One region of the Chryseobacterium camelliae genome, then DNA from elsewhere that is predicted to be linked to it. Evidence: riboswitches for the same ligand, from Rfam matches in the RefSeq annotation. Region 1 holds a riboswitch; each other region holds the start of a gene.
What was found. A riboswitch is a leader RNA that binds a small molecule or an ion and turns the genes downstream of it on or off. The one in region 1 is predicted to bind cobalamin.

Region 1 (7,008 bases):
CGGAAGGATAATTCTGTTGTTTATTACATCAACCGGAATACTTACATTCAATGGTAAATTATATCCTTTAGCTTCTTTTTTGATGATCAGGTAAGGCGCCTTAACATCGGCTTTTCTTGTCACGTCAAGGTGGATCCAGTCTTTTTTGTATACTGATACTTTGTCGGAATAAAGATCATCATCGTATGCTGTGAAATTCTGAGGAATGGTGACCTGCTTAACATCTACGTATAATGTATCAGACTTCGTATCGATGGCAATCTCTTCGGTATCTTCCTTATGTCCTTTGAAGAGCATTTCTCTTTTCGCCATACTTACACCGAAATAGCTTCCTAATGCAATCAGACTAAGGAAAAGTGCGCCCAGCACCCAGCCTATATTTTTCAGTTTTGTTTTTGGGGAGAAAATTCTGATGCTCAGCAGGCTGAAGATAATCGCCGGGATCAGGGAACCGATAACCATTATTGCTACCAGGACTTTATCCAGGCCATTGTCATCCATATAAAACCGCATCTCATTAGCTCCCGGGAAATTGGAATTGATCCCGAAAAGCCCAAACAATACGAAAGTTCCTACAATACTTCCTACAGCCATAATGACAAAGATTCCGCCGATGATGTATTTCAGCACATTCCACACTCCGCTGCCGGCGTTGTTGATGTAAGGCTTATTTTCGATATAAATCTCTCCGACCCTCTGAGTAGACTCGTTGGCAAACTGTACCAGCTTGTTGGACTCATTCTTAAGATTGTCGAAATTCATTGGCTTTCCCTTCATTTTCAGGAAATCAGCGGCGGTCTCTGCTTTGGGCAGGACTGCCCAAAGAATAATATACAGTAAGAATACCAGAGTGGAGGAAACCGCTGCCGTAAAGATTCCCAGGATGAAAATCCCCAGCCAGATCGCTCTCATTGCTGTAATATCCATTCCTACATAATGGGCAAGACCTGCGCATACCCCGGCGATTTTCTGTCTTTCCGGATCACGGAACAGCTGCTTTTTATCTGTAGCCTCGGTTCCCGGAGCATATGTTTTCTTGGTGTTTTTTTCAGAATAGTAAGCCTCTTCTTGCTCTTCGATTTTTTCAGGGCTCCCGATCTGTGCAATCACCCTTTCTACGTCTGTATCGTTGATTACTTCGCGTTTGGACATGGAATCCCTGAAGATTTCAACCATCCTGATTTCGATGTCGTGCATTACCTCGTCTGCTTCTTCAGCATCCAGTGAGCTCCGGAGTGCATTGAGATAATCGCTGAGTTTTATATAAGCATGCTCTTCTATGGTGAAAGAAAAACCTGCGAGTCCTATTGAGAGTGTCTTGTTCATAGCTTTGTTTTTTAATGGTTTTGAGTAATTTGGTTAACCGAGTTGGTGAGGTCATTCCAGGTATTCTGGAGCTCGTCTAAAAACAGTTTCCCTTTTGCGGTAATCTGGTAATACTTTCTGGGTGGGCCGCCGGTAGATTCTTCCCAACGATAGGAGAGGAATTCCCCGTTTTTAAGTCTGGTCAGGAGAGGGTAGAGGGTTCCTTCCACGACATCCAGTTTTCCTTTTTTCAGTTCATCAATAAGATCAGACACATACATTTCCCGGTGGTTGATGAGACTCAAAATACAGAATTCCAGAATCCCTTTCCGCATTTGCGCTTTGGTATTTTCGGTATTCATTTTTAATAAGTTTTAATGAGTTATATTTTCAGTCTCCGGTTCCTAGCTAGTTGAACCTTCTCTGATTTTACATTACAAAGATATGTAATTAAAATGGTATTATGCAATACAAAGTAGTGAAAAAATATTTTATTTTATATTAATTGATTGATAATCAATAATATAAATTTTTAATGAATTTTGAGGGGGAGCCGAAAAGGATTATTTAGATGGGATTTTTTACTATTTTTCCGGATACCTTTACCGGTCTCAGCGTGACTAATGCCTTCTTTTCTACCTGGTCGTGAGAAGATATAAAGCTGAACTGCTGATAAAATTTACGGACAATCAGCACCATTTCCATCATGGCGAAATGTTCCCCGATGCACAGCCGTGGTCCGGCTCCGAAAGGATAATAGGCAAAGTTCCGGGCATTCTCATCGTCAAAACGTTCCGGAATAAAGGCTTCCGGATCTGCCCAGTATTTAGGGTTTCTATGCAGGCCGCTGATGTACAGGATGATCTGGGTACCTTTTCCCCAGGAATAGTCTTTGAAATGGTCGTCCTCGAGTGCTTCCCGGTCAATGCCCCATGCCGGCGGATGCAGCCGCATCGCTTCCTTAATGATATTGACGGTGTAGGATTTTTTCATCAGGGATTCCGGAGTGAAAACCTCTTCACCCAACCCGGAAATTTCGTTCCTTAAAGCCTGTTCCGCCTCAGGATGCCTGCTGATCTCAAAAAGATAAAGCTTAATGCGTTGGCTGTCGTTTCATGTCCGGCGATAAACAGGATAAGCATTTCATCAACCAGCTGTTCATCGGTCATGGGAAGCTGGGTATCTTCATACCTTGCATTGATCATCATATCAAGCAAATCGTGCTTTTCTTCACCGGATGCGCGCCTTTTATCCAGGATCTCCTGAATGATCTTTCTCGCCCGTTCACTTTTCCGGATGTTCTTCCCGGTAATCCCGAGGATATCCATGGCCTTGGTGTAAAAAGGAAGCCGTACTTCTCTGGTGAAAACTTCCTGGATTTCAGTGATGATCCTGCCCAGTTCATGGACTTTAGCCTGGTCGATATCAGAACTGAACAGAGTTTTGGCTACGATATCAAAAGCCAGTTGATGGAAAAAATGGTACAGGTCGGTTTCTTCCTGGCCTTTAAACAGCAGCAGCGACCGGTCGATTTCCTCTTCCATAATGGAAACCAGGCTGCTGATCTTCGCTTTGCTGAATCCCGGCTGTATGAGCCTTCGCTGCTGAAGCCAGTCTTTTCCGTTATTGGTAAGCAGCCCCTTCCCCAGATACTTCCTGAGGGTAACCGACTGGATTTCAGATTTAAAATAATTCCTGTGGTTCTCTTTAAGGATGTACTCCACAAACTCCTGATCCTGGGTAAAGATGAACTTTTTGTCAGCAAAGGAAGCATTGATGAAGTAATGGTCGCCGGCAATCCGGTGGTTCCTGCTGATGACTTCCAGCGGATGGTTAACCCCTTTTAACAAAGAATATAATTTATCAAGTCCGGTAATTTCTGTAGGGTAGTGGAAGGGTGAAGGCATACTGAATATTTGTTATCTAAAGGTAAAGAATATATATGATACCCTTAAATGAATTATTTTTGCAGTATGAAAATACAAAAGGAAATAAATTTCATCTTAGCCGTAGACGCTTTGAAAAATGTACAGAGAAGAAATTATAATGCTGATGATACCCGGCGGGAAAATACGGCCGAACATTCCTGGCAGATCATCATCCTTGCCCAGATCCTTTATCCGTACGCGAAATGCAGTGCGGATATCGACCTTCTGCGGGTGATCAGGATGCTTTCCATCCATGACCTGGTGGAAATTGAAGCCGGAGATACCTTTTTGTTTGATGAACAGGCAATGGTCGGGAAGTTTGAGCGCGAAAAACAGTCTGCCAAAAATATTTTCGGGATCCTGGATGAACCGATCCGCTCGGAATTTTTTAACCTCTGGCTGGAGTTTGAAGAAGAGCAGACTCCGGATGCTATTTTCGCCTGTGCCATAGACCGTATCATGCCGTTCATCCTGAACTCCCATACATCAGGGAAGAGCTGGACAGAAGCCGGCGTAACGGAAAAGCAGGTGAGGAAGATGCTTGAACATGCCATTGGCAGGGCTTCCGATGAAATGGGTGAGGCATTTGAGATGCTGCTGACGAAATGCCTGGACAATCAAAAGATTGTCAAAGAGCTGTAATAATAAGGCTTGCGGCGGCCGGAGGCCGCTGCAAGCCACTGATGTATTTATAATATAGGAGTTGGTTTCTTGAACTCATCAATGGATACAAAAGTGAAATCCCCGACAATAGCTTTTTCACGCTCATAAGAATACATCTGTTCCGTGTAGATCTCAACACTTACCTTCATACTGGTGGTTCCCACGTGTGCTACTTTACCGATCAGCTCTACAATGGTCCCGGCAGGAATCGGTTTTTTAAAGTCGATCTTGTCGCTGCTTACCGTAACCACCCTTTTCCGGGCAAAACGGGTAGCGGTAATAAAGGCGACTTCATCCATCAGCTGCATGGCGGTCCCTCCGAACAGGGTATCATAATGATTGGTGGTATTAGGGAAAACGGCTTTAAAAATTCTGGTTTCCGAGGCTTCAATTCTTTCTTCTGTTGTCATTATTGCATTGTTATATTAAAGCGAATGGAGCCGTTGAGCAGAATAATGACAGCAGGAACATACGATGTTCCCGTAAGCATTCATCAGATCAATCAACTTCAGATCGCGAAAGTTTTTTGTATAGAGGAAAGGCAGGTCTCCTGACTCATACCGTCTTTATTTCCTTCCCATGCTTCTGCACAGTGGATCATCAATAAAGATTTAAGGTACTTACAGTTGCGCGACAGTTCGTGATTTGCACACGATTCCCTTTTCATCTGCGTTAAGCAGAACCGGTTCCTGTGATGAATAAGCGATAAAACTTTTCAGGGCAAAAGTACGGATAAAACGTGAAAAGAAAAGGTTATTCAGGATTTTTATAAATGATCTGGCTGATCACCCTTCCTTCCTTAATCGTCCACAGCGTAGTATAGCGGTTTTCACCTGACCCGTTGATCATATAAAGGAAAATATGGTCGTCATCAATGGAAGTTACCCCTACATGATTGAAATCCATGGTGGGCTGGAACATATTTTTAATGGCTTCCCGCACAAATACGGATCCTCTTCCGGGCTGCTGGACGCGGATGGACTTGATCTCCGTCATTCCTTCCGGAAGCTGGTTGCTGATGCCCCATGGTTTTACTTTATCAATCGTCAGGATATTTCCGCTGGCATCTTTTTCCTGTTTGCGGTAGCCGGCATTGGAAGGATAGACATCAATAATCACTTTGGATCTCTGGGATACAGGAATTTTGGAATTGCTGTTATCGGTAAAAATAAGTGACCTTCCATTCTTGGATTTGGATGGGGTAAACTGGGGAAGCTGGTCGATAAAGGCAATGCGGTCTTTATTCACCATCCCTTCCTTATCCAAAGTTTCGTAACGCACAAAAGGCTTGCCGTCGTCCTGTTTCTCAGGGTATTTGATCCAGATCCATTCCGTTTCCCCGGGTGCCGTTTTTACATACACGAAAACATCGCCTTTACGCATCCTGATCTTATCGACAATCTTCCGGTAATTGTCCTTCGGTACGCGTACCATGGCATATCCTTCTTCAGCTTTTACCACTCCGAACGGTACTTTAGACTGCCCCGGTACAAAGGCCAGAGAAAAAATAGTGAAAACGGAAGCGTATAATGTTTTGGTTGCGGAATTCATCATGGATCTTTTTAAAGCTCAAAGATATAAAATTAAATGCTCTCCGGCAGATACTTATTCTTTTGTAATTCACTGAAATCCCTGACAGGTTTCAGAGAGCCTCGGGACATCAGGTAAACATGATCTGAAACATCCCAGACCTCCTGAAAATGGTGATCTGAAATCATAATTCCTTTTTGTGTTGACTGTTCTTTGATGATCTTCTGAAGCTCTGCGGTCACTTTCGGTGAAAGACCGCTGAAAGGTTCATCCAGAAGAATAAATCTGGAATCTGAATATAAAATCAACAGTGCTTCCGCAATCCTTTTTTCGCCTGTTGAAAGATTTCCCGGAACTTCATTGAGAAAAGGCTGGATCAGGCCCGTTGCAGATAACGTTTCTGCATTTTCCCGGCCGCAGAATAAAGGGATCAGTCTTTTGATCTTTATCCGTTTGGGAATAAAAGAATATTGAGGGAGGTACGCAATTCTGCCTGCCCGGTCTTTTTGATTTCTGATTACATGGTCATCCATCCTGATAAACCCTGTATCCCCTTTCTCCTGTCCGGAAATAATTTTAAGCAACGTAGATTTTCCCGAGCCGTTTATGCCTAAAATCCCCGTAACCTTTCCTGTCTCGGAACGGATATAGATATCCTGCAGAATTCTTTTCTCGCCATATGTTTTCGTGATGCTGTCAATATGAAGCAGGCTCATAGGAATGTAGTAATAAGATTGGTGATGATGCTCAATATAACCGTCAACATCCAGAGGAATATTCTTGAGAATCCGAAATGGGCATAGAATGCATATTCATTTTTCAGTCTCAGTTCATAAACGAAATAATGCAGCAAGGGGAGAATCAGGAGAAAACATAATCCGAAATCAGAAGCACTGAATCCGCCCTGAAAAGATAACAGCAGGGAAATGAAAACTGATGGAATCAGCAGTTTCAGATAAAAAATCCGGAGGATGGTAAATTGTCTGATCATTTCTAACTGAACTTATCCCGTAAAGATAATTAAAATGTAATGCTGATGTTTATTTTCTTCGACAGAGTAATTTAATATATTTAATTCACTATATTTAGAAAAATAATTTAAACGATAGGTATCATGATAAAAAATCTATTTTATTTCCTAGTGCTGTTCTCAGGAACTTCTTTTCTTAAGGGTAACAACATTACTGTAAACGAATCCTCATCCGGTATTTTCTGTGATAATCTGCCGCCGGACAATGTGCATACAAGTTTTATTATGATGAATTCTGCTGTGATAAACTGGACATTTGATCCTAATTCGCCAAACTATGCGGTACGATTCAGGCCGGTGGGCAGCAATGCCTGGTCTGTCATCTATTCGTCGTCCGTAGGCTATTGTACCCTAACTAATTTAGTCCCCTGCACTTCGTATGAGGTGTATGTTGCTAAAATATGCAATGGTTTAACAGGATTACCATCCTCTATTCTAACTTTTACAACTGCACTGAATTACTGTACAGCTGCTTCTACAGGTGCAGAAGTAATGCATATTTCCAATGTTACGGTAACCCCGTCAGGAACAGGTCTTACTCCTATGGTAAGC
Region 2 (7,008 bases), 740 kb from region 1:
GCTATGGTTCAAAAACTTTTCGATACACTCCGCTCCGCTGCGTTACTCGAAGTGACGTAGGAAATAGTTGTATGAAATGAATTAGAAGCTTGAGTGAATTAGGAATCAAAAATTTATACGATCAACCTCCGTCACTTCGAGTAGCTTGAAAAGCGTATCGAGAAGTGATTTAATAGAGTGCTATGGTTCAAAAACTTCTCGATACACTCCGCTCCGCTGCGTTACTCGAAGTGACGTAGGAAATAGTTGTATTAAATAGAAGCTTGAGTGACTTTGGAATCAAAAATTTATACGATCAACCTCCGTCACTTCGAGTAGCTTGAAAAGCGTATCGAGAAGTGGATTATCAGAATGCTACTGCTCAAAAACTTCCCGATACACTCCGCTTCGCTGCGTTACTCGAAGTGACGTAGGAAATAGTTGTATGAAATGAATTAGAGATTGAGTGAATTTGAAATCAAAATTTGTATGTCAACTTCCGTCACTTCGAGTAGCTTGAAAAGCGTATCGAGAAGTGATTTAACAGAGTGCTATTTGTTCAAAACTTCTCGATACACTTCGCTTCGCTGCGTTACCCGAAGTGACGGGATATCAAATAAATTGCAAACAAAAAAAGCTTCCGGAATCCCGGAAGCCTTTCAAATATGTTGAGCTGAAGCTTAAGCCTCCATGGCTTCGCCCGCTTTCCGGTATACAAAACTTCCGTAAATGTGCCTCCTGGCAAAACGGCTCGGCGAATCGGCGTTCACCATTTTGATGTAGGTGTTTCTCGGGACACCCAGGTATTCGTAGATGTTTCCGTTCAGGTGCTGAACAGTAAGGATTGATTTTTCAAGGTAAAAATCCTGAATATTGGATGTCGTTGTGGTTTCCGTATATTCTTCCTTATATTTTTCCTGTGTTTCCGGGTTGATGCTTACCAGGAAATGATAGGCTTCAATCACAGATTTACTTTTCTCTTCCGCTTCCTGCTTGCCGGCTTCATCGTTGATGAATTTATCAGGATGCGTATCTTTCATCGTATTCCTGTAAATGGTTTTCAGCTCCTTTAATGTCACATTTTTATCTACTTCCAGAAGCTTTCTGTATTCGCCTAATTTTTTCATATGGTTGAATCCTTATTTCGGAGTGCAAAATTAGGGTTTTTAATTTAAACTGAAGTGTTATTTAATGTTAATTATTTGTGTATCATGCCTTTTGTGAATACATAGCAGCAAAATCAAAAACGGATGAAAGCATTTGAAAAACAAAAGTCTTTTTTTATATTTGTAAAAAGCAGATTATGCAAAAAGAAAAATTACGTTCGATCAGAAAAAAGAAAGGCTACACCCAACAGCAGATTGCCGAGGTTATTGCTACCGATGTATCCAATTATTGCAGGAAAGAAGGTGGTGACGTGAAGATCATCCATGAAGAATGGGAAAAGATCGCCAACTTCCTTAATGTCCCGGTAGAAGAAATTTATGAGGAAGAGGAAGGAACAATGATTATCAATAATAACAACTCAACATTCAATGATAGTCCTGCGGCAGGCTCAAATATTCAGACATTCAACAATGAGTTAAGCATTGAAATTATTAAAAACCTGCAGGAGTATATCGGCTTACTCAAAGAGGAAGTCAAAAGGCTGAAAGACAATCAGAATTAATTTCTGCTTATAGATTTTAAACCTTATAGGTTTTCAAAACCTATAAGGTTTAGGCAGCGTTTAGATTATTAAACAGCCTTGTATTTTTTTAAACCATAAAATAAAAACAGGAGCCCTAAAGCTCCTGTCATTCTAATATTCCATTTTTTCTTTTTTAAATTGCCCGCTCATTTCCTTTGAGGCTTTCACCATGGCAATCAGCGCCTTTTCGGTTTCTTCCCAATGCCTGGTTTTCAGTCCGCAATCCGGATTTACCCAAATCTGGTCTGCCGGGATAACGGCCTGTGCCTTTTTCAGCAGCTCCACCATTTCTTCTTTGGACGGAACCCTTGGCGAATGGATGTCGTACACGCCGGGACCAATTTCGTTCGGGTATTTGAAATCAGCAAAGGCATTCAGAAGTTCCATCTGGCTCCGGGAACATTCTATGGTGATGACATCGGCGTCCATATCGGCAATATCCTGGATGATATCATTGAATTCAGAATAACACATATGCGTATGGATCTGGGTGGCATCCTCTACGCCGCTGGCCGAGATCCGAAATGCTTCCACGGCCCATTTCAGGTAATTCTTCCAGTCGGATTTTCTTAGCGGCAACCCTTCGCGGATCGCAGGCTCGTCAATCTGGATGATCCGGATCCCGGCTCTTTCAAGATCGCAGACTTCATCGCGGATGGCCAGTGCAATCTGCCTGCACGTAAGCGAACGCGGCTGGTCATCACGCACAAACGACCACTGAAGAATGGTAACCGGTCCGGTCAGCATTCCTTTTACCCATTTTTTGGTTAAAGACTGCGCATATTCGGACCAGTAGACCGTCATTGGGTTCGGACGGTGTACGTCTCCGTAAATTACCGGTGGTTTCACGCAGCGGCTTCCGTAGCTCTGTACCCAGCCGTTTTGCGTAAAGGCAAATCCGGCCAGCTGTTCCCCGAAATATTCCACCATGTCATTGCGCTCAAATTCACCGTGAACCAGCACATCGATCCCGATGTCTTCCTGCCAGCGGATGGTGCGTTTGGTTTCCTGCTTCAGAAGTTTGTCATACTGTTTTGCATTCAGCTCTCCCTTTTTAAATCTGGACCTCCAGTTCCTTACTTCTGTGGTTTGCGGGAATGAGCCGATGGTTGTGGTGGGGAAAAGAGGAAGCTGGAGCACATGGCGCTGGATTTTCTTCCGGATGGAAAAAGGATGCTCCCTATGCGTCTCCTCACTGGTAATGACTTCCGCACGTATTTTTACGTCTTCATTATGGATCAGCGCAGAAACCTCACGATCTTCAACGGCTTTCTGATTATGGGCATACTCAAGCAATACCTCATAATTGGCATTTCCGGATGCCAGTTTTTTCAGGCTTACGACTTCACTCAATTTCTGCCTGGCAAAAGCCATCCAATGCTTGATTTCCGGATATAAAATGTTCTCGTTCTTTTCCAGATCCAGGTCAATAGGTGTGTGGAGCAGAGAGCATGAAGGTGCAATAAGGATCCTATCGGTACCGATTTTTGTGATTGCTCTTTCGATAACCTGGAGGGATTTCTGAAAATTGTTTTTCCAGATATTTCTTCCGTCCACGATTCCCAGGGATAGACTCATTGTTTTTGGAAGGATCCTTAATACCTCATTCAGCTGTTCGGGGCAACGGACCAGGTCGATATGCAGAATATCGGCAGGAAGGGAAACCGCCAGGGTAAGGTTATCCCTTAAACCTTCAAAATAGGTGGCAATGATCAATTTCAGATCCGGGAACTCTTTTCTGATTTCAGCATAGATGAATTCATAGGTTTCTTTAGCCTTTTCAGTAAGGTCCATTGCGAGGAATGGCTCATCAAACTGGATGTATTCCGCGCCGTGCTGTTCCAGTTCCTTCAAGATCCGGAGGTATACCGGAAGTAAATTCTGCGCTAAATCCAGTTTATCAAAACCTTCTTCCTTTTCTTTTCCGAGCAGGAGATAAGTCAGTAATCCGATGATGACAGGCTTTGCTTTGATGCCTGCTTCTTTTGCTCTGGTGAATTCCCTGATGATCCTGTCTGAAAACAGCGAGAATTCTTGATCTTTATGGAATTCAGGGACAATGTAATGATAGTTGGTGTCGAACCATTTCGTCATTTCCATCGCGGTAATGTCCAGACCTTCCTGCTGAAACCCTCTTGCCATGGCGAAGTACAAATCAGTCTCTGTTTTCCGGGAAGCAATTTCGAGGTACCGTGGCGGAATGGCTCCTACAGTAAGCGTCATATCCAGCACCTGATCGTAATACGAAAAATCGTTGCAGGGAATCAGGTCGATGCCTGCTTCGTGCTGATTTTTCCAGTGGTGTAGGGTGAGATTTTTGCCGGTTTCCAGCAGTTCATCCAGTGAAATTTTGCCTGACCAATACTGCTCGCAGGCTTTTTTGAGTTCTCTTTGGCTACCAATACGCGGATAGCCCAGAATGTGCGTTTGCATGTTCTTAAACTTTTAAATAAAACAATTATTAAAAGTTCTTCAGATGCTTCGCAATGCCAGCGCAAACAGGATCTGATCCATTGGGAATGATACTTTGAAATATATTTTCCCATGCAGCACGGCATGAGTTTTACAGGTAAATTTAAAGATGGTTGAACAGCTTAGGGCTTAGTGTTATCTGTGCCAAAGCAACTCTGTTTTCAGTCCTGATAAATTTAACCAATACATTCCGGTATCATCTTTATGACCAAAACTCCGGACCGCGGGAGCATTGTCAATCCGGAACAGGCAGGTCTCCTGACTTGTAACAGTTTCTGTCATCCTTCCCGTTTTCACAGTGGATATACTAGGACAAAAACCTTTGGGGTATTACTTACAGTTGCGCGACAGCTCGTGATTCTCACACGATTCCCTATTAATCTACTTTACGTAAAACCTTTTCCGTTTGATGAAGTATGTTAAAGAACTGTTTTCTGGAGCAAATGTAGGAATTATTTGTTTTGAAAAACCGGATGTAATTAGTTTTGGAGGTGTTTTATTGCAAAGTATGTAAAAAGATGGTATTCTTTGCAAGTCTGAGTAGCAAATCTGAGCTAAGTATATCAAGAAGCTTTAAGAAGTTTTGAGCGATAGCACCCTGTTAAACCACTTGCTCGATACGCTTTTTCAAGCTACTCGAAGTGACGGAGGTTGATCGTATAAATTTTTGATTCCAAACTCACTCAAGCTTCTAATTCATACAATTATTTCCTGCGTCACTTCGAGTAACGCAGCGAAGCGGAGTGTATCGAGAAGTTTTTGAGCAATAGTGTTCTGTTAAATCACTTCTCGATACGCTTTTTCAAGCTACTCGAAGTGACGGCTGTTTACAAAGTAAATTTTAATTATTAATTTACTACTTTAGTGTTTGTTCAGTAAAATATCTCCTCCGTCACTTCGAGTAACGCAGCGTAGCAGAGTGTATCGAGAAGTTTTTGAGCAATAGTGTTCTGTTAAATCACTTCTCGATACGCTTTTTCAAGCTACTCGAAGTGACGGCTGTTTACAAAGTAAATTTTAATTATTAATTTACTACTTTAGTATTTGTTCAGTAAAATATCTCATTCGTCACTTCGAGTAATGCAGCGCAGCGGAGTGTATCGAGAAGTTTTTGAACAATAACAGTCTGTTAAATCAGTTCCTGATATACCTTTTAAAGCTAACTTTAAGTTGCTGTTGTTTACAATACCATCAGCGTTCAAGAAAACCAATGGCCAGCTTCAGTGAAGCTTTAATGTGCAGATCTAATTCTACAGTATTCTCAAGAGGATAATAAAATTCTTTCGGGTTGACGAATACATTGTTGTACTGTGTTCTTTCACTGGCACCATCTACATCGATACCGAGGAGCTTGCCGCCTTTCTTCCTGTGCACTGTGGTTAACCCTTTAGCCGTTACTTTAGACTCAACACATCCTGCCAGGGCACCTCTGCCCAGAATATCAAAACAAATGGCTGTGTAGATACCGTTCGGAACCAACTGGCCAGGCGGAAGGATACAGGCATACAGAATATGAGGAAGATTGGTGATCCCTTTTGAGATTTGAATAGAGCAATCAATATTATCTATTGATGTGTACTGCTGTTCTAACGCATGCTTTAACCCAAGAAGTGAATCCCTGATGCTCATCATACCGGGATCATTGGTCCGTAACGGCTGTCCTTTGACCACAGGATTCAACTGCCTGAACTCACAGATGGCATTGAAATATAAACTCATGTTTTGGTATTCAGCAGTCATTAATCTATGATGATTCATCAATATAACACCAGGGTAATAGATATGTTATTCCTGCTGATAAATATGCGTCAGTTTGGCTTCCTTAATAAATTGTTCCGTTGGCGTAGCATCAGTCGCACTTTTATTGGTGAGTTCGATAAAATAGATGATGGAATTCGGGAACCTGCTGTCTTTGCAGATCATTTTGAATCGCCTTACCTGCGGACCGGTTTTCAGAAAGCTGGCTTCAGTTATCGGGCCAAGTTTCACTTGGTTTACATCAAAACCCGCTCTGGGATCTTTCTGCAGCTTTAAAAACCTTTTTTGGGTACGGTCGGTGGTTTCGTCAATGAATTTCTGCATCTGGTAGTCAGTCAGCAGCTGAGGATAAATGAGTCCCTCTTTAAGCAGCAGGGCAGTGGTTTTATCCGAAGTGTCATAATAAACCACTTTATCATCAAACCGGACTTCATTACTGCCAGGGATTATTTTACCATCGAATTTTTTATAATTTTTCTTTTTATAGCTGTTTTGGAAATGTTCCGTTGCTGCCTTGTCTTTTGCGCCCAGTTTCTCCGCCTTCTGAGCAAAAGCAGGTGCGCAAAACAGGATAGAAAGACTAAGGGTATACCATATTTTCATGAAAAAAGGATTTAAAGTAAAACGTAATAATTTATAAAATATTTTTAACTCTCAGATGCTGTATCAGCATAATAGTTTTCGCGTCCCTGATTTCTCCGGTGTCTACCATCCGCAGTGCCTCTTCATACCCGAATTCCAGGACCTCGATGTCTTCACCTTCCTCTTCAAGACCGCCGCCCTCTGCTGTTTTCATATCCTGGGCATATTCCGCAATAAAGCAATACAGGATCTCTGTAACGGCACCGGGAGACATATACGCTTCGAAAACCTTTTCCACATGAGAGATTTTATACCCGGTTTCCTCCTCAGTTTCCCTTCGGATGCATGCTTCCGGATCATCGTTATCCAGCAGCCCGGCACATACCTCAATCAGCATTCCGGTAGGGTTTCCGTTCAGGAAAGAAGGCAGCCGGAACTGACGGGTTAATATGACGGTTTTCCGTTCTTTGTCATACAGCAGAATAGCGGCACCGTTTCCACGGTCATACGCTTCTCTGCTCTGGGTC
Region 3 (7,008 bases), 2.0 Mb from region 1:
TAACATTTCAGGCCACAGGTTCAGGTGACATCTTATCATCATAACGGCCTGTTTTATGATATGATAAGGTGATTTTCCCAGACATATAAGATCATGATTAGGTTAAATTTTTAACCTGTTCTGCTTATCAGCTCTATAGGACCAGCTTTACATGGAAAACACCCGGCCAAAGATTAAAGAAAAGCAAATCTTTGAAGTGCTTATCAATAATCCACAATATATGGATACAGCCTTTCACGAATGAAGGGCCTTTTTTGTGCTTGTACATTTCAGATGGGCGAGTATGTGATAGTATTAGCCATAATAATTCGCGGATGACGATCGTATTTTCTGGGGTAAAAGAATTCCGGGCGGCTTCGAAGAAGCCGCCCGGAAAAACACAAATGATGAAAAAATATATTCTTTAGATGTGAGCTTTTTTTAGTTTTTATAAAAACCATTGGTCGCTTTACCTGCTGTAAAGGTTTTAATAAGCGATCCGGAAATATTGTAGACGCTGATCTTGCTGTCCTGTGTAAATCCGTTGGCATCAGAAGTGAAGATCTTACCATCAACAACGTTGAATCCGTACAGGTTAGAATACTGGTCAACACTGTTGGCTACCGTGAACAGGGGAGATGTAGGTGCTGCTGTAGCATTCATATCCATAGTGTACACATTGTTTCCTGAGGTAAAATAAAATTTGCCTTTTTCAATTTCCAGATTGGTCGCACTGGAGACACCTGTAAGCGTGATCGTCTTGGTGATACTTCCTGAAGCCGAGATCTGATAGATGTACGAATCTGAGGTTCCGGCTGCAATGGCATAGACGTTCTGGTTGTCAGAAATGATCTTGTTGATATTTCCATTCGGCAGGTTGATCGTTGCCTGTACATCGTTGGTTGAAGTATTGATGTAAGTAATCTTGTTTCCGTACCCGTAAGATGCATTTTGCACGAAGATGTTGTTTCCTGCAGCAACCACTCGTTCAGCTGCATCAGTACTGGAAAAAGAAATTTTCTTTACAAAAGAAAGGTCAGCGGCTTTATAAATGCTCACATATTTTTCACCGCCGTACTTGTCATTGGTTACGTAAATATTGTTGTTGGCAAAGGCCATATAACGCGGCTGGTTGATCTGGTTGGTGATTTCACCCGTGCTTTTAAAATTATATCGGTTAACGATTTGGATTTTGTTGGTGTTATTCAGTACGAGATAAGCATTTTCACCGTTGAATACAATGGTCTGAAGTACATCCCCAAGGTTGCTTCCGCCATTGTTGCTGGAGAAAAGGTTGTCCTGTTTAAGGCTCAGGTCGCTGCTGACAAAGGTTACATCAGCGTTCGGCTTTCCGAAATTTCCTTCGTTGGTAAGCAGGAATCCGTTTCCGTAGTAGATTTCCTGGGTTATTTCATCATCACTGCTACACGATACGGCAAACAGGATGGTGAAGGCAAAAATAAATTGTAAGAGTCTTGTTATTTTCATTATACTAAAATTTTAAAAATTAATGGTTGCGTAAATACTGTAATTCCTTTTAGGCATGGGGTAATAAGATACCGTTTCGTAAACTGTATCAGTAATATTGTTTACCTTCAGCCCTAGTGTATATTTTTTGTTCAGAGTTCCTGAAAACCCTGCGTTAAGGACAAAATACGGATCCAGTGCATCGGCTTTCTTTTCATCTGTCGTGGTATAGGTAAGCCCGTTGAACAGTCCCTGGACATATACTCTGAGAAAATCGTAACGGTAATCGATGCTGGCTACGGCTTTGTGGATCGGAACATACACCATCTGCTTGTCCGTCTGCTTGTTGATGGACCTGGCATAGGTATATCCTCCGTTCAGCTTTAATCCATGCTTTCCGAACTGCTTTTCATAGGTAACCTGTGATTCCAGTCCGTATGAATCTACCCTGTAGGTATTGAAGACAGCCCAGTAGCCGTAAGGAGTCGGCAGCCAGTTGATGTAGTTTTTGATATGCATAAAATACGGACTCAGGGTAAGTTTTAAACTTCCGAACCTGAATTCATGGTCCATATCCACATTCAGCGAAGTTTCCGGGACAAGATTCGTGTTTCCGCCCTGTTTCCAGTATAGGTCATTAAAAGAAGGGATCCTGAAGTTCCTTGAAACATTCATGCCGGTGCTGTACCATTTCACAGCAGTCCATTTTCCTGAAAATGAAAACAGGACGGGAGAAGTGATATCCTCTACAAAATCTTTTTTAACACCGGCTTCAAAACGAAGGTCTTCAGTAGGGAAGTAGCGCAACAGCCCTGCCACAGAACCCATATTCCTTCTGATGCTGCCGAGGCCCGACTGGTATCCTTCCGCCGTATTCACCTGGAATTCCCCAATGGCATTCACGTTGATCTTCGGTGTTATGAAATAATTGAGATCATTTTTAATGATGTAGTTTTTTCCGTCTGCACCGCTGGTCTTCGGTTGGTCTATATCTCCGAAATACTGGAAATTATCCTCTGTATAAGCTGCTTTCAGGCTGTTGGTAAAGGTGCTTTGACGGAAATCCCATGCAACAAGGCTCCGCAAAGTCTGCGCGTTGTATTTTGTTTTGTTGCCGTTTTCCACAAAAATAGGATAGCGCTGGGATGCGTCAAACATCTGGCTTTGCCAGGAAATAATGTGGTGGCTGCTTAATTTATACGAAGTCCCGATGTTGAAGGTGGTATTATAATACCTTCCGTTGCGGTTGATATATTCTTTTTCCTTTACCTCATAATCATTCTGGCTGATGGAGTAATGGGCAGATGCCTTAAAGCTGAAACGGTCATTGCTGAACCCTGCTTTCGCAAAATTAATGTACGTCCCGAAGGAGGCTGCTTCCGAATACAGGCTTCCCTGAAATCCTTTCCCGAATTCCAGCTGGTCGTTCAGGTGGATGCTTCCGCCTATGGCTGAGCTTCCGTACTGCACGCTTCCGCCGCCGGATTTTACTTCCAGCCGGTCATACCCGAAAAGAGGGATGTTGTTGAGGTCTGCCTGACCCAGGAAATTGGAATTGATGTTGATGCCGTTCCAAACCACGGCGGTATGGCCTGCACTCGTTCCCCGGAAAGAGGGGGAAGAAACTGCGCCGCGGCCGTTTTCTTTGATGTAAACGGGAGACTGGAAACGCAGCAGTTCAGAAAGGTTGGTGCTGTTTTTCTTAACGTCTTCCGGACTGATCGTATTCACCTGATGAAAACGCTTGACCTTATTCATCTGGCTGTCGAAAATATACACAGTATCAATGATCTTTTCCTGTCCGAAAAGAAAACATCCGTACGCCGAAAAGGCCAGTGCTAAAGACTTTTTTATATTCATATTCATTCGCTTTTCCTCCGAAAGCAATAGATTTTTTAGTTAGATTCTGGCAGGTCTCCTGGCTTTCGCATTCTGCGCCTTCCCATGGTTACAGTGGCTGTAGTGCAGAACATCTTATCGCGATTTACAGTTGCGGGGACAGCTCGGGATTTTCATCCGATTCCCTATTAATTCCAATACATTGGAAACCAAAATTTTTGCAAAGATAAACTTTTAAGCTGAAATTCAAAATGATGCAGCATCAAAGAAAATTACTGAGGCACCGGCAGGGTATATGGGCTGAAAACCTGAGGCGTAGCTAATGCGACATACTTTAAATAGAATCAGGAGCTTTTTCCAGCTATCCGCTCATACTCCTCGCGCAGCCGCACAGTCCGTTCCGCTGCGGGGTAACCGCTGCTATCTGGGCTAGGAGGCTGTGCATGATACAAAAGATCCGGATCTTATAAAAACGGATTACAAAAATGTCCCGTCAAAGTAAAAAGGCAAAAGGTCTTTGATGGCATCTACTTTATACACTTCATCATTCATGCTGGCGAAGTAGAGCTCAATGTTTTCCTGCTGCTTGGTTTCGTACTCCATCAGGCTCTGGCGGCAGCCTCCGCACGGCGGAATTGGCGGATGCGCTTCCTGGGAGATCCTGGGTCCGCCCACCACAAATATTTTTTTTACCCGGACATCCGGAAAATTAGCGGAAATCCAGAATATGGCCGTCCTTTCTGCACAGAGGCCCGAAGGAAACGCCGCATTTTCCTGATTGCTGCCGGTATGGATTTCCCCGTTCTCCAGAAGCACGGCGCAGCCTACCAGGAAGTTGGAATAAGGAGCATAGGCTTTTGCGCGGGCCTCTCTGGCTTTGTCCAGCAGTTGCTGTTCCATGCCGTTCAGCGCGCTCCTGTCCTTAAAATATTCATAGCGGATATGGGTTTCTTTTTTCATGGGGTCCCTGAATTAAAAAAGGGGCATAAAATTAGCTTTTTTCGATCACGTGGGCAATAATATTACCTTTTGCCCGAAATTTTAAATTTAAATTCAGATTAAACATGTTGTATACACCTATCAAATTCAGAAATGTAGAGCTGAAAAACCGCTGGGTCATGTCGCCGATGTGCATGTATTCCTGTGAAGAGGGCCTGGCGAACGATTTTCATTTTGTCCATTACGGAAGCAGGGCACAGGGCGGAACCGGCCTCCTGATCGTGGAAGCCACGGGAGTGGAGCCGCGGGGAAGGATTACCAACCACTGCATGGGCATCTGGAATGACGAACAGGCAGAATGCTTGAAGAGGATCGTTGAGTTCGTGCATTTTTACTCCGAAAGCAAAATCGGGATTCAGCTGGCGCATTCCGGCAGGAAAGGATCTACCTGGAACAATGTGCAGATCCCGCTTGAGGAAGGCTGGGAGACCATTGCGCCGAGTTCCATTCCCTATCATCCGTCCGAAAGGATTCCGCATGCACTTACCAAAGAAGAGATCCGGGAACAGGTACAATATTTTAAAGAAGCCGCAAGAAGAGCTGTCTTCGCAGGATTTGATGTTATTGAAATCCACGCGGCACACGGATACCTGGTTCACCAGTTCCTGTCACCGTTATCCAATATCAGGACTGATGAATACGGAGGAAGCTTTGAGAACCGCATCCGTTTCTTACTCGAAATCGTAGACGCTGTTAACGAGGAACTCAATCAGGATGTAGCCTTATTTGTCAGGATTTCCGGGACTGAATATGCCGAGAACGGATGGGATGTGGAAGACAGCACCCGATTGGCCGCAGAACTTAAAAAGCATTCCGTAGACCTTGTTGACGTATCCAGCGGCGGGAATATCCATGGAGCTAAAATTCCTGTGCATCAGGGGTACCAGGTGCCTTTTTCTTCAGAAGTAAGGAACGGAGCAGACGTACAGACCGCAGCTGTCGGCCTTATTACGGAGGTGGACCAGGCAGAGCAAATACTTCAGAACGGTGAAGCAGACCTCATTTTCATTGCGAGGGAAATTCTGAGGAACCCTTATACCGCTGTTCACGGCGCTTTTGAAAAAAAAGAAAGCTGTTTCTTCCCGCATCAGTATGCCAGAGCTAAAATTTCTTCTTAATTTTATCAGGCTTAAAATATCCATATGAAAATTGAAGACTTCATGCTGCCCTGTCCCACCAAAAAGTTTTTCGGTTTCGAATGCTTCGGTTGCGGTGCACAGCGGGCCATGGTAATGGTTTTTGAGGGAAGGTTTTCAGAGGCGTTCCATATGTTTCCGGCAGTATATACGCTGTTGCTTTTTATAGGGACTGTGGTGCTTAATTTTACAGACCGCAAAAGAAATTATGGGAACGTGCTCATCTTTCTGGCTATTATCAATTCAGTAGTCATGGTATTTTCTTATTTTTATAAACATTTTTTTCAGTATATGAACATTTAACATTAAAATCATAAACTATGGACCAACAGAAATTACCCAATGCAACGGCAGTGCTCGTTTTAGGGATTTTATCAATCGTTACCTGCTGCTGCTACGGCCTTCCCGGAATTGTAGCCGGAATCATCGGGCTCGTGCTGTACAAAAAAGACAATGCCCTGTACATGCAGAATCCGGGGATGTATTCCAATTATAATAACCTGAATACCGGAAGGATATTGAGTATTATAGGAATCGTACTGAGCGTTCTCGCTATCATTTATTTTATTTTCGTTTTCGTCTTAATCGGAGCGGATGCCCTTTCGGATCCGGAACTGATGCAGGAGAGAATAAGAGAGCTTCAAGGGAGATAATCAACCGCATGCTCAGATAAAAAAAATCCGTTTCAGGGATCTGAAACGGATTTTTCATATTTAATACAGTATTTACTGAACGATAAACTTCAGGACAGTTTCGCCTAATCTGAGCATATATACGCCCTGTTCAAGCTTTTTAATCCTGATCGTGCTGCCTTCCCTGAACGGTTTTTCAATCGTCTGAATAAGTTTTCCACGGGAATCGTAAATTTCAGCTTTGTTGATATTTGCGGTATTGCCTTTTACCGAGATTTCCTGACCTGTAACAGGGTTCGGATAGATACGGAGTGTCTGGGAGTCTGCTGCCTGATCCTTGCTGGAAGTCATCATGCTTTGTCTGGAAGTTCCCGAATAGCACGTCCAGCTCAGGTTATCAACGGCGACCCTGTTGCCGGAGCCCGTATTCACCAGGTTTACGGAAACATTTCCGGAAATATTGATATTGCTGAGAGTGGTGGTTACCGCATTGCTGCTGTACGGAACCGTTCCTACTTTGGTTCCGTTTACCTGAACGTCAAGCGTTCCTGTGCTTCCTGAAAATTTAAGCTGCGTGGTTACGGTAAGCGAGCCTATTCCGTTGGCAGAAGTTCCGGACTGAACCGATCCGTTTCTGATGGTAATAGCTTTACTGGAGATCGTCTGATCTGTTCTGGCATCGGTGGCCGTCCACGTCATACCGCCGTTGCTCCAGTTTCTGGTGGCATAGGTAGAAGCATCAGATGAAGGAATGGTTTCGAACGTTTCAGACACACAGGTACTGGTTGAAGGCGTACCTCCTCCGGTAGAACCGCCTCCTGATGATCCGGATCCCCAGATCTTATTTACATAGTCCGGATTGTCTATAAACGGATTCCGGTTTCCCTGGAAATTATACGAAGCGTTATTCCTGTTGATTTCAGCCTGTGACACCGGGTCCTGGTTATGCCAGGCCA

Region 2: another riboswitch for cobalamin. It lies ahead of metE (5-methyltetrahydropteroyltriglutamate--homocysteine S-methyltransferase); the one in region 1 lies ahead of CGB83_RS06240 (acyl-CoA thioesterase).
Region 3: another riboswitch for cobalamin. It lies ahead of CGB83_RS17525 (TonB-dependent receptor plug domain-containing protein); the one in region 1 lies ahead of CGB83_RS06240 (acyl-CoA thioesterase).

The regions. Positions count from the first base shown of each region.
Region 1 covers NZ_CP022986.1:1,378,040-1,385,047, reverse strand. Annotated here, with positions in the region: gene CGB83_RS06265 (PspC domain-containing protein) at 1-1,326, opposite strand, end outside; gene CGB83_RS06260 (PadR family transcriptional regulator) at 1,338-1,667, opposite strand; partial or broken gene CGB83_RS20440 (cytochrome P450) at 1,873-3,212, opposite strand; gene CGB83_RS06245 (HD domain-containing protein) at 3,279-3,875, shown strand; gene CGB83_RS06240 (acyl-CoA thioesterase) at 3,923-4,306, opposite strand; cobalamin riboswitch at 4,420-4,599, opposite strand; gene CGB83_RS06235 (hypothetical protein) at 4,650-5,450, opposite strand; gene CGB83_RS06230 (ATP-binding cassette domain-containing protein) at 5,480-6,142, opposite strand; gene CGB83_RS06225 (hypothetical protein) at 6,139-6,417, opposite strand; gene CGB83_RS06220 (GEVED domain-containing protein) at 6,541-7,008, shown strand, end outside.
Region 2 covers NZ_CP022986.1:633,871-640,878, reverse strand. Annotated here, with positions in the region: gene CGB83_RS02935 (KTSC domain-containing protein) at 660-1,106, opposite strand; gene CGB83_RS02930 (helix-turn-helix domain-containing protein) at 1,283-1,648, shown strand; gene metE (5-methyltetrahydropteroyltriglutamate--homocysteine S-methyltransferase) at 1,781-4,102, opposite strand; cobalamin riboswitch at 4,373-4,557, opposite strand; gene CGB83_RS02920 (hypothetical protein) at 5,333-5,860, opposite strand; gene CGB83_RS02915 (hypothetical protein) at 5,927-6,502, opposite strand; gene nudK (GDP-mannose pyrophosphatase NudK) at 6,534-7,008, opposite strand, start outside.
Region 3 covers NZ_CP022986.1:3,795,035-3,802,042, forward strand. Annotated here, with positions in the region: gene CGB83_RS17520 (DUF5074 domain-containing protein) at 421-1,467, opposite strand; gene CGB83_RS17525 (TonB-dependent receptor plug domain-containing protein) at 1,480-3,306, opposite strand; cobalamin riboswitch at 3,338-3,514, opposite strand; gene cdd (cytidine deaminase) at 3,763-4,245, opposite strand; gene namA (NADPH dehydrogenase NamA) at 4,350-5,402, shown strand; gene CGB83_RS17540 (DUF2752 domain-containing protein) at 5,427-5,723, shown strand; gene CGB83_RS17545 (CCC motif membrane protein) at 5,741-6,073, shown strand; gene CGB83_RS17550 (endonuclease) at 6,146-7,008, opposite strand, start outside.